Regions from separate parts of the Mucilaginibacter sp. P4_A11 genome, predicted to be linked through region 1. Evidence: riboswitches for the same ligand, from Rfam matches in the RefSeq annotation. Region 1 holds a riboswitch; the other holds the start of a gene.

Region 1 (5,749 bases):
ATCTTGAAGCCGCTTTCGGTTGGGAGTCAAACTTTTTTTTCCTGGGGATTGCCACGCTTTCGCTTTTGGTTTTAGAATTGGTTTACGGCGGCGAATCGTTAAAAAACTATCATCCGTTTAAGGCAAAAAGCATTCTGCAGGTTTACCTGTCAACCATTAAAACCCGCGATTTTTCTTTGGGCCTGATCCTGATCTCGCTAAGCTATGCAATGCTGGTGGTTTACGGAATGAGCAGTCCTTTTATCATTGAGCACGTATTTCATTTTTCGCCGGTGGTAACTGGCTATTGTTCGCTGCTTTCGGGGGTATCACTCATGGCGGGCGGCATTATTTCCAAAACCCTGATTAAAAAACCGCTCATCCAAAAAGTATCGATAGCACTTGCCTTACAATTAGGTTTTGCTGCTTTAATGGTGTTTACAGCAGGTATTAAAACAAATTTGTTTACGCTAATGGCCTTTACTGCTTTAGTTCACTTGTTATCAGGCTTTATATTCAATAATATATTTGCGTACTGTTTGGGCCGGTTTTCAAAAAATGCAGGCATTGCAAGCGGTGTAACGGGAGGTTCTTTGTATATAGTTACATCCTTTTTTAGCTATGGAATTGTTAACCTCATGGCTATCAAAAATCAGCAGCTCTTAGGAACCGCATATCTTTCATTCGCGATATTGGCAGCTGTTACCTTGTTACTTTTCATCAAAGCCAGGGCTTCGCACCAAAGGCAGCAGGAAACGGCTGTTACTTTAACCGCTGAAGTTGCTGTATAAAAATTGGTAATAAAGAAGTTTTATATCATCCGATAGATAAGTGATACCGACAATTACCTACCGGCTTCAATTATCTATTAGGATGATATTGCGGCTTTTACTTTCTTAAACCTCGGATCACCAAGATCATAGCAAAGGCTGTTAAGCCAATAGAGATTGCCGCGCTTTTGGATACGGCGCCTAAGATATTCAACGTACCACCGGCAGCCATGGCACCAAAAACAGCAACACCGATGGCGCCTGCTGTTTGCCTTGCCGTATTCAGGATAGCCGAAGCTGTTCCTGATAGTGTTTTATCCACGCTTGATAAAATACCATTGGTCATGGCAGGTACGGCAAGGCCCATACCCATCGGCAGGACCAGGAAGGGTAGGAAAAGCTGAATGTAAGGCGTATGCTGGTGCACTACAAATAAGCCTGCAAACCCAGCGGCAAACATGATCAGGCCCACAATAATAGGTTTACGGATCCCGTAGCGATTGATAATACGGCTGCTGATCACATTGGAAATTACAAAGCCTACAGTAAGCGGAAGAAATGCCAGCCCGGCCATAATGGAGGGATAATTAAGTACTTTTTGCAGGTAAAGGCTTAAAATAAAAACACTCCCATAATAAGACCCATTTAAAACGGCACCCAGCACTAATAACGCATTAAACCTTCCTGACCTGAACAGGTGGAAAGGCAGCATGGGATGCTTGACCTTGTTTTCAATCCATAGAAAGATCCCGAAAAGCAACAAACTCAAAATAAGTCCTCCCCAAATCAGCACATGGCCAAATCCAAACCTTGGTATTTCAATGATCACACTGATGAGGGTTGTAATGGATAGCATCCAGGTGATTTGTCCGGGTAAATCAAAGCTCCTTTTTGTCGTTTTTTCCGTTTGCTCCATTTTAAAACTCAGGATGTAACCAATGATGCAGATGGGAATGTTAACTATAAAAATGAAACGCCAGCTACTAAATGCTATCAGTAAACCACCAATTGTAGGGCCTGCCGCCATGGCAGAGCTTCCGGCGGCTGTCCACAAGCCAACAGCACGCGTACGTGTTTGCGGCATATGTGCAAACTGGTGATTGAGCAGTGCAAGAGAACTTGGTATCATCATAGCGGCCCCAATTCCCTGCGCCACACGGCAAATGATAAGTGTAATGGCATCGGGAGCTAAACCGCAGCCTGCTGATGCAATACCGAAGATGATCAAGCCGATCTGGAATATTCTTTTCGATCCTAAAAGATCGCCGAGACTGCCTGCCGACAACATGAGTACAGCAAAGGCGAGGGTGTATGCGTCAATTACCCATTGCAGGGTGCTGATACCGGCGTGATATGCTTTTGCAATTTCAGGTAAAGCAATGTTGACTATAGAAACATCAAGCTGTGCTACTACGAAAGCGAGACTGGTGGTTAATACCACCCAGGTAAATCCCGGTGGGTTTGAATGCGTTTTCTGACTCATAGAAGCAGCCAAAGTTAAGGATCAATTTGCATCGGGAATGGTACAATTCAACGGTTTATTAAGCTCACTTGCTTATTGACCGTTGTGTGACTTATGGTAGATAGAGGAGACCTGCTATCCGTCTTTCACAGAGTGCTTTATCAAAACATCATACTTTAACAAATAAATAACCTGAATATTCAGCGGGCATATCCCTATATTTGCCTTGATATAGTTCTTTACTTTACTTCATCAACCGGTATAGGTTTTACTTAATTGTAGATTAATAGGGAATCGTGTGCAAATCACGAACTGTCGCGCAACTGTAAGTAACACAAAAAAGTTTTTGCCAATGATACCCACTGATCGTACGTTGCGATTGGGAAGGGTGGTAAAAATGTTACAAGTCAGGAGACCTGCCTAATACTGAATTGACAGTGCTTTCGCGGTATGAAGCTTTGGTCAGGGTTATGATTGCTTGCTTGTTTGGGTTTATTACCCATAGTGATAGCCTGTACCCATATATTCTCTCCCTTTTACTTACCACAAAACATTGCGAAGCTTAGCTGAAAGGGCTTTTAACCGATTTATTCATTTAATCAATTAAAAGAATGCTAACGCAAAATTTAGGTTACCCGCGCATTGGTAGCCGGCGCGAATTAAAAAAAGTCTGCGAAAACTACTGGGCAGGCAAAACCGGGTTTAAAAATGTACTTACTATTGGTAAATACATCAGGGAAGAAAACTGGCTGCTGCAAAAAGAGGCCGGGATTGACCTGATCCCCTCAAATGATTTTTCGTTTTATGACCAGGTGCTTGACCACTCGTTGATGTTTGGCGCTATTCCCAAACGTTACCATGAGGTGATAAAGCAAAAGGGGAATACTGAGCTTGATCTGTATTTTGCTATGGCCCGCGGTTATCAAAAAGAAGGTTTGGATATTGTAGCCATGGAAATGACCAAATGGTTTGATACCAATTATCACTACATAGTCCCCGAGTTTTATAAAGATCAGTAGTTTAAACTCTTCTCAACCAAAGTTATCGATGAGTTTTATGAGGCCAAACAGTTGGGCATCACCAGCAAGCCGGTATTGATCGGCCCTGTATCGTACCTGTTGTTAGGCAAAAAAAAAGAAGCTGGTTTCGATAGGGTAGACCTGATCAAAAACTTGCTGCCTGTTTATGTTGATATTTTAAATAAGCTTAAAGCTTTAGGTGCCGAATGGGTGCAGTTTGACGAGCCATTTTTAGCGCTTGATTTAACCGAGAAACAACAACAGGCAATTAAAGATACCTACGCTCAATTGAGGAAAGAGTTTCCTTTCCTGAAGATAGTACTGGCAACCTATTTTGAACGCCTGGGTGATAATACTCAATTGGCTACAGCGTTACCGGTTGATGTTTTGCATGTGGATTTAGTTCGCGCACCTCAGCAATTAGATGAGGTGATAGCCCATCTTCCGCAAAAAACTATCCTCTCATTAGGTGTGGTTGATGGCCGTAACATCTGGAAAAACGACTTTATTAATTCGCTGGGTATTATAAAATACGCTAAAGACAAACTGGGTGCCGATCGTATCTGGATAGCTCCTTCATGTTCATTGATCCATTCGCCATGTGATCTTCAAAATGAAACCAATGAAGAAGTGCTTACTCCCGAAATTAAACAATGGCTGGCCTTTGCGCGGCAAAAGATAAGTGAGGTTGTGTTACTTGGAAAACTGTCGGCCGATGTGATTGGTGATAGCAGCCTGCATCAATTGGCTAAAAACCGGGAAGCAAATGAGGCCCGCCGCACATCGACGCTTATTCATGACGAAGTTGTTAAGCAGCGGGTAAACATCATCACCGAAAATGATGTACGACGTACAAGTACTTTTGCTGATCGTAAAAAACAACAGCAGCTTTTACTTGATCTGCCGCTTTTTGCTACCACAACTATTGGTTCATTTCCGCAAACAACTGAAGTTCGAAGCTGGCGCGCACGTTTAAAGAAAGGGGAATTAACCGCAGCCGAATATGATAAACTGATAGCCGAAGAAACCGAAAAGGCAGTAAAATGGCAGGAGGAAATAGGCCTGGATGTGTTGGTACATGGCGAGTTTGAACGCAATGATATGGTTGAATATTTTGGCGAGCAACTGGCCGGTTTCACCTTTACACAGAATGGCTGGGTGCAAAGCTACGGCAGCCGTTGTGTTAAACCGCCCATTATTTATGGCGATGTATCAAGGCCGGAAGCAATGACGGTAAAATGGTCGGCCTATGCGCAGTCCCTGACCTCGCAATGGATGAAGGGTATGTTAACCGGCCCGGTCACTATTTTGCAATGGTCGTTTGTACGTAATGACCAGCCGCGCTCGGAAACCTGTACGCAGATAGCTTTGGCTATCCGTGATGAGGTATGTGATCTGGAAAGTGCGGGTATCAAGATCATTCAGATAGACGAACCCGCCATTCGTGAAGGGTTACCGCTTCGCAGGGATGACAGGGCAAATTATCTCGACTGGGCAGTTAAAGCTTTTCGAATTTCGGCAAGCGGCGTTCAGGATAGCACACAGATCCACACACATATGTGCTATTCGGAGTTTAATGATATCATTAAAAGCATAGCCGATATGGATGCTGATGTGATCACGATAGAAACATCGCGCTCACAAATGGAGCTACTGGATGTTTTTGCCGATTTTAAATATCCTAATGAAATCGGCCCCGGTGTGTACGATATCCATTCACCGCGTGTACCAAATAGAGACGAAATGATCTATTTACTCAAACGTGCACAGGCCGTAATACCCGATGCCCAGCTTTGGGTGAATCCCGATTGCGGTTTAAAAACACGCGGCTGGGATGAAACTAAAAAGGCGTTAATAGAAATGGTTGAGGCTGCAAAAGCCATCCGCGAAAGCGTGATCAATAATGTAACTGCTTAATGATTTAACTGCAGTGCACCTCTCGAAGGTACACTGCAGTTTTATAGGTGTAAATGATATGACAAGTAAAAAAAGGATGTCATGCTGAACCATTCGAAGCATGGTGGGCAGGCCTCTGCGCGCGAGTCTTCGACGGGCTCAGACTGACAGCCCCGAAGAGGCGCCGGATTTTAATAATTAGTATGACAAAGCACGAAAATAAACACTGCCCGCGCTGTATGGAACCTTTTGAATGCAAAGTGGGCAGTATCCTGTTGTGCCAGTGCCAGGGTATCAGCTTCACTGACCAGGAACGCGATTATATCCGCTTAACATACCCTGATTGCCTGTGCCGCAAATGCCTGATGGTTATGAAACACGAGATCAGTACTACCGCAGTTCAGGGGAAAATGAAAACGATACTTGAAGCAATCAAAAAGGGGACTTAATATTACAAGTTTTTGATTGTAACCAGAAGCTTAGCTTTAAGCTTTGCGCCTTCTGCTTTTAGCTTCTATGCAATTTCTCCGGCTTCAAACAGTTCATCCAAACGCCAGTGCGAATCGTTTACCCCACGCTCCATACCCGATTGCAGCATACCGTCACGATCTGCAACAGATTGG
Region 2 (5,749 bases), on a different contig from region 1:
TCAACTTGTCTTAATGCTGCTGGAAGATTCTGCTCTTTCCATAAGCCTGTCTACAGAAATAATATAAAAGCAATATGACGACGGGTCTCATAGATGAAATTTTATTATTTTTAAATAACATATCGCCGCTAAAACAACCACATTAAACCTATTATCATGCCTGAAGACAAACCTGAAAACAACCCCTTAAAAGAATATCTTAAGATCATTAAGGATTACCATCGCGTGTTACTTTTACTTTCTGCTACCATCCTGCTTTTTGCCTTATCTCCTGATGAAACCAAAGTATATAAAAACAGCCTCGCTGAATTAAAAGCCTTTATGCAGTATGGGGAAAGTAAAAAAATCACGGGGTATCTCAATTACCTCGACATGGTGGCAGGCCAAAAAGCCGAACAGCTAAAAATTATTGAAACGATTAAAGAAGTTGTTGGAAAAAAAGGCATCACAGGAATTGTCTATCTTAATGAGGACGTGATAACACAGGACAAAAAAGGGATTAAGTTACTCGCAGACCTTCAGGGGCTTGACGAAGACAAATTGGAGCAAACAGCTACAGGTACGATCGCCGAAGTCGGACAAAAGCTCTCCAATTATTCCAACTTCTACCTTTTTGAACCAAACACAACCGATTTAAAGGAAAATTTAATCAAGCTTGGTTTTCTCGATACTATTGCCAAAGGTTATGTTTTAGTGGATTCAGATTGGCGAATGAAGAGGATGGAATTGAGGATAAATCCAGTACATTAGGTTTGTTGCTCAATGGCTTATCACGATTCACAGCTGAATTCAAGAGTGTATCTGGGGGCCGCACAGTTTACGTTAAGGGTGGAATTCGCGGCAATATGATAAAACAACAAGTATTGACGGTTGCAGATTGGATTGAAAAAACTGATACAACCAAGGGTGTGGGGCAGTTTGTGAAAAATGGAACAATATTCCCGGCCATGCGGCAAATTTGGGGTGAGGTGATGAACAAAACGCCACAGGAGGCCTATTTCGCTTTGCAAGGTAAATTAGAGGAAAAGAAAGCCAGCGAAAAGCTTACAGTCTTAGGATTATCATTTCCGCAGAACCTGGTGCTAATCGGCTGTCCATTAATTATGCTTTTGTTTATGCTTTACTATCATTCCCATTTGGTAATTGTACTCGAACAACTTAGTACAAATAGCAGCGAGGAAACAGGCGTAGTATTTCCATGGGTAGGCCTTTATGATGGAATGATAAATAGATTGCTAACGATTTTCTCGTCCTGGCTTTTGCCTTGCATTTCAATTATAGCCCTTTTTGTGAGGCTATGGACACCGGGAGATTTTAGCTTTTGGATTGCTTTTTTATGCGGTGTCGGTGTCGTAATTATCACTCCGCTGATTTACTATACAACGAGAAAAATTAAAAAAGCTTATGTTGGTCACTAATGGCTTGGTTTGTAAGAGTTCTGCTTTGATAACAGTGAAGACTTGACTGAAATTTGGCGTAATTAATGTCAATTAGCTCGTTATACTATACTGTTTTAAATTATTTCATGTTTTACCAGAAACAAAAAAGGCCTTACGATTTTTCGTAAAGCCTTAATTATCAAAGTGGAGAATATCGGAGTCGAACCGATGACCTCTTGCATGCCATGCAAGCGCTCTAGCCAGCTGAGCTAATCCCCCGTATTGGGTCGCAAATATATTATAAGTTGTAAACATTTGAAGCATAAAATCTACTTTTTTTGAAAAATGAGTAATCCATTTAAAAATGAGCTTCAAAATAGATGTGATTTAAATTTAGATAATTCATTTACAGGAATTTATGAATTGTTATTAATAGTGAACCTGTTTGTCAAGTTGGCTCAGGAACTTTTCGGCGTCATTTAAATGCTTATTTTGCTTTTCTGCGGGCATTTTATCAAATGTTTTTACCAGCATGCCCAGGCGCGGATTTTGCAGAAAAAAATTCCGGTGTACGTGCATAAACCGCCAGAATAAGCCGTCCCAGGTTTCCTGCCATTCACCTTTTTTCCAATCGCCCATTTTAATAAATAATTGCTGCCGCTAATGTAGGGTTTGGTCATCATGAGGCCGCCATCGGCAAATTGGGTCATGCCGTAAGTATTGGGCACCATTACCCAATCGTAGGCATCTGCATACATTTCCATAAACCACCGGTAAACATCATCGGGATGGAATTCGCACAGTAAAAAGAAGTTTCCCATAACCATTAAACGCTCAATATGATGTGTGTAGCCGGTAACCAAAACTTTTTTAATTACCACATCAACAGGATGTATCCCCGTATTGCCTTGCCAAAATGATTGAGGTATACGGCGTTTAAATCCCCAGTAATTTTTGATACGCTGTCTTACCCCTTCACGCTCATAAACAATGTGTATAAATTCGCGCCAACCCATGATCTGCCTTATAAAACCTTCTAAAGAATTTAAGGGAATATCCGAATCGGCAGCTACATCCAGGGCTTTATCAATTACCTGTTGCGGATTAAGAAGGCCGATGTTGAGCATGGGGGTTAACACCGAATGATATAAGAAACTTTCATTAGCCACCATTGCATCCTCATAAATGCCAAAATCATGAAGGCGTTGCTGCAGGAAATTTTCGAGCCAGCATTCAGCTTCATCATACGTGGTTGGATAAAACCCGCCCAGGTTGCCAAAAGGCGATGCTGTGCTGCCGTAGTTATCAGGGAAATGTGTATCTACATAAAGTTGTGCTTCTTTCAGATATTCGTTTTCCGGTGGAACATCAAGCAGGGGCACCACCTTGTTCTTGGGAAATTTAAGTCGGTTTTCACTATCATAGGTCCATTTACCACCGACTGGCTTTCCATTACGCTCAAGTAAAACTTTACGCTGTTTGCGCTGGTCTATATAAAAGTCGGTCTGATAATAGGTTTTCTTTTTGTCGAAGAAATCAGCTACTTCATCAACGCTGTTTAGAAAATTGGGACTTTGATATTTGTGGAGTTCCACGTTATGTTTTTCGCAACTACTGTTCAGTCTTTTTTCCAGCCAGTTGTCGGCAGTATGCGTATAATAAATCTGTTCGATACCTTGCTCTGCCAATGACGTTATAAGCCAGCGTACATCGGCGCGTGGATCTTGGGCATCAATATAATTAACCGCTATTTTACCGGCCGACAGGTGATCAGCATAAAACTTCATTGATGCCCGGTGGAGTACAATCTTTTTTTTATTGAAATTGTATTGGTTAAAAAACAGCGTTTCTTCCATAAGGTAAACCTGCCGGGATTGCTTTACTGCGGGATGATGTTTAAATAGCTGGTGCGGAAAAATGAGTGTAACGCTGTTTTCTGACATACATAAACAATAAAATATAGTCAGCTATGTTTGCATTATCTTATTGTATTTTACTACCTCATTAGCGGTGTAATACCCTTGTTGCAAACTGCAACTTGTTTAATTAAACTTTTAATATATACCTTTGCCCTGCTTTTGGTTCGCGGATAATTAACGCCCGCGATTAAAAGGGAACCCGATGTAAATCCGGGACTGTCCCGCAGCTGTAAGCTCCATAACACCGAAGCCCATTCTTATTGTCACTGTTCCGATATGTTCGGAATGGGAAGACAGGGCCGGGGGGAGTAAGTCAGAAGACCTGCCACCAGCACATATTAATTCATAGCTTTCGGGGATTGAAGCTGGAATGAGGATACCTTTCGTGTATTTCATTTTTTGTAATTCGTTCTGTTTGCTGTGAGGTTTTTTAACCCACAACACTCATGAAATTAACTGTGCGCCACACGTTCGCAACGCGTAATGGCTGTATCAAAGGTTTATTATGGCTTGTTTCCTTTGGGATAACAACAGCTTGCAGTTGCCTTCAAGTTTCGGCGCAATCCCCGGTTCATAAAAAAGATACTACCCAAACAGATTCTGTTAAGATCAATCACCTTAAACAGGTGGAGATCCGTGCCGTCAAAACCGACATCCGCAATACATCCCCCACTCCCGTACAGGTTTTAAAAGGCGATCAGCTACAGCGCCTCAATAGTTTTTCTGTGGCCGATGCCATGCGCTTTTTCACCGGCGTTCAGCTTAAGGATTACGGGGGAGTAGGCGGTTTAAAAACCATCAATGTGCGCAGTTTGGGCACCAATCATGTTGCCGTATTTTATGATGGCGTACAATTAGGCAACGCTCAAAACGGGCAGGTTGACCTTGGCCGGTTTTCGTTGGATAACATTGAGGAGATAGATCTTTACAACGGTCAACGAAGCGAGATCTTTCAACCGGCCAAAGCCTTCTCGGCGGCAAGCACCATATATCTGCAATCGGCAAAGCCCAAATTTGAGCCGGGCGAGCATACCCACATCCGCATGAGTTATAAAACCGGGTCGATGGGTTTGTTAAATCCGTCCTTGCTGTGGCAGCAGAAGCTCAATGATAAAATCAGCAGTACTATTAGTGCCGAATATATCCAATCAAACGGCCGGTACAAATTCAGGTATACTAACGGGGTGTATGACACAACCGCGGTGCGCAACAATGGAGATATAAAAGCCTACAGAGTAGAAGCTGGTCTTACCGGCAGTACGGCCGATAGCGCCAGGTGGGCAGTGAAAGCATACAGCTATATTTCAGATCGGGGTTTACCGGGAGCAATTGTTGCCAACAAATTCAATTATTCACAGAGGCAGTGGGACCGCGACCAATTTATCCAGGCCAATTATGAAAGCAATACGGCTAACCGATATAGCTTTAAAGCGGTAGCCAAATATAGTGACAACTACGAACGCTACCTGGATCCGGAATTTGTGACTACCACAGGTTTCCTGGATAACCGCTTTTACCAGCATGAACTTTATACTTCTATAGCCAACCGTTACCGCATTTTGCCGGTTTGGGATATCGCGCTCTCCGTCGATTTCCAAATGAACAATCTCGACGCTAACTTATACCGTTTCCCGTATCCAACCCGCTACACAGAACTGGTTTCAATGGCTTCGCAGCTTAGGGTAGGAAGGCTTAATTTGCAGGCATCACTACTTGGTACTTTTGTTAATGATCAGGTAAAGGAATATACCGGGGCGGGGCGTAAAACAGCCTATACGCCAACAGTAACTGCCGGATGGCGCTTGCTTGACAATAACGACCTGATGCTCCGGGCATTTTATAAAAACATCTTCCGGTTGCCCACTTTTAATGATCTTTATTATACGCTGATCGGAAACACCCTGCTTAAACCTGAATACGCTAAGCAATACGATGTTGGCTTTACCTATAACCATGAGTTTAAAAACCGGTTACTTCAGTCGTTTTCTGTACAGGTTGATGCTTATTATAACCAGGTAAGGGATAAAATTATAGCTGTTCCCGGCCTCAATTTGTTCAGATGGGTGATGTACAATGTGGGCGATGTGCACATAAAAGGAGCGGAGATCAATATCCAATCCGGATGGAATATTGCTGATGAGCTTACTATCACTGCCGGGCTCAATTACACCTATCAACAGGCTTTTTATAAAGAAGGGGGTATTACCTATCGCTATAATATTCCTTATGTGCCCATGCACAGCGGCTCGTTCACTTTAGGGGCAGATTATCGCCGGTTCCAATTCAATTACAGTTATTTATATAACGGACTTCGTTACGATGAGCAGAGTAATGATGTAAACCATGGTGATAATACAGTAGCACCCTGGTACACGCATGACCTTTCGGCAAGCTATCTCACCAAAATATATAAGCGTAAAACCAGGTTTACCCTCGAGGTAAATAACCTCC

Evidence for each region. A riboswitch is a leader RNA that binds a small molecule or an ion and turns the genes downstream of it on or off. The one in region 1 is predicted to bind cobalamin.
Region 2: linked by a shared signal. The riboswitch ahead of AC1DUD_RS00850 (TonB-dependent receptor plug domain-containing protein) and the one ahead of metE (5-methyltetrahydropteroyltriglutamate--homocysteine S-methyltransferase) in region 1 are both predicted to bind cobalamin.

Annotation. Positions count from the first base shown of each region.
Region 1 covers NZ_JBFUHE010000010.1:15,988-21,736, reverse strand. The annotation lists gene AC1DUD_RS19235 (MFS transporter) at 1-770, shown strand, start outside; gene AC1DUD_RS19230 (MFS transporter) at 868-2,232, opposite strand; cobalamin riboswitch at 2,458-2,650, shown strand; partial or broken gene metE (5-methyltetrahydropteroyltriglutamate--homocysteine S-methyltransferase) at 2,823-5,147, shown strand; gene AC1DUD_RS19220 (cysteine-rich CWC family protein) at 5,330-5,575, shown strand; gene AC1DUD_RS19215 (SRPBCC family protein) at 5,641-5,749, opposite strand, start outside.
Region 2 covers NZ_JBFUHE010000001.1:184,558-190,306, forward strand. The annotation lists gene AC1DUD_RS00830 (hypothetical protein) at 157-750, shown strand; gene AC1DUD_RS00835 (hypothetical protein) at 705-1,418, shown strand; tRNA gene AC1DUD_RS00840 (tRNA-Ala) at 1,585-1,658, opposite strand; gene AC1DUD_RS00845 (cryptochrome/photolyase family protein) at 1,904-3,322, opposite strand; cobalamin riboswitch at 3,442-3,642, shown strand; gene AC1DUD_RS00850 (TonB-dependent receptor plug domain-containing protein) at 3,745-5,749, shown strand, end outside.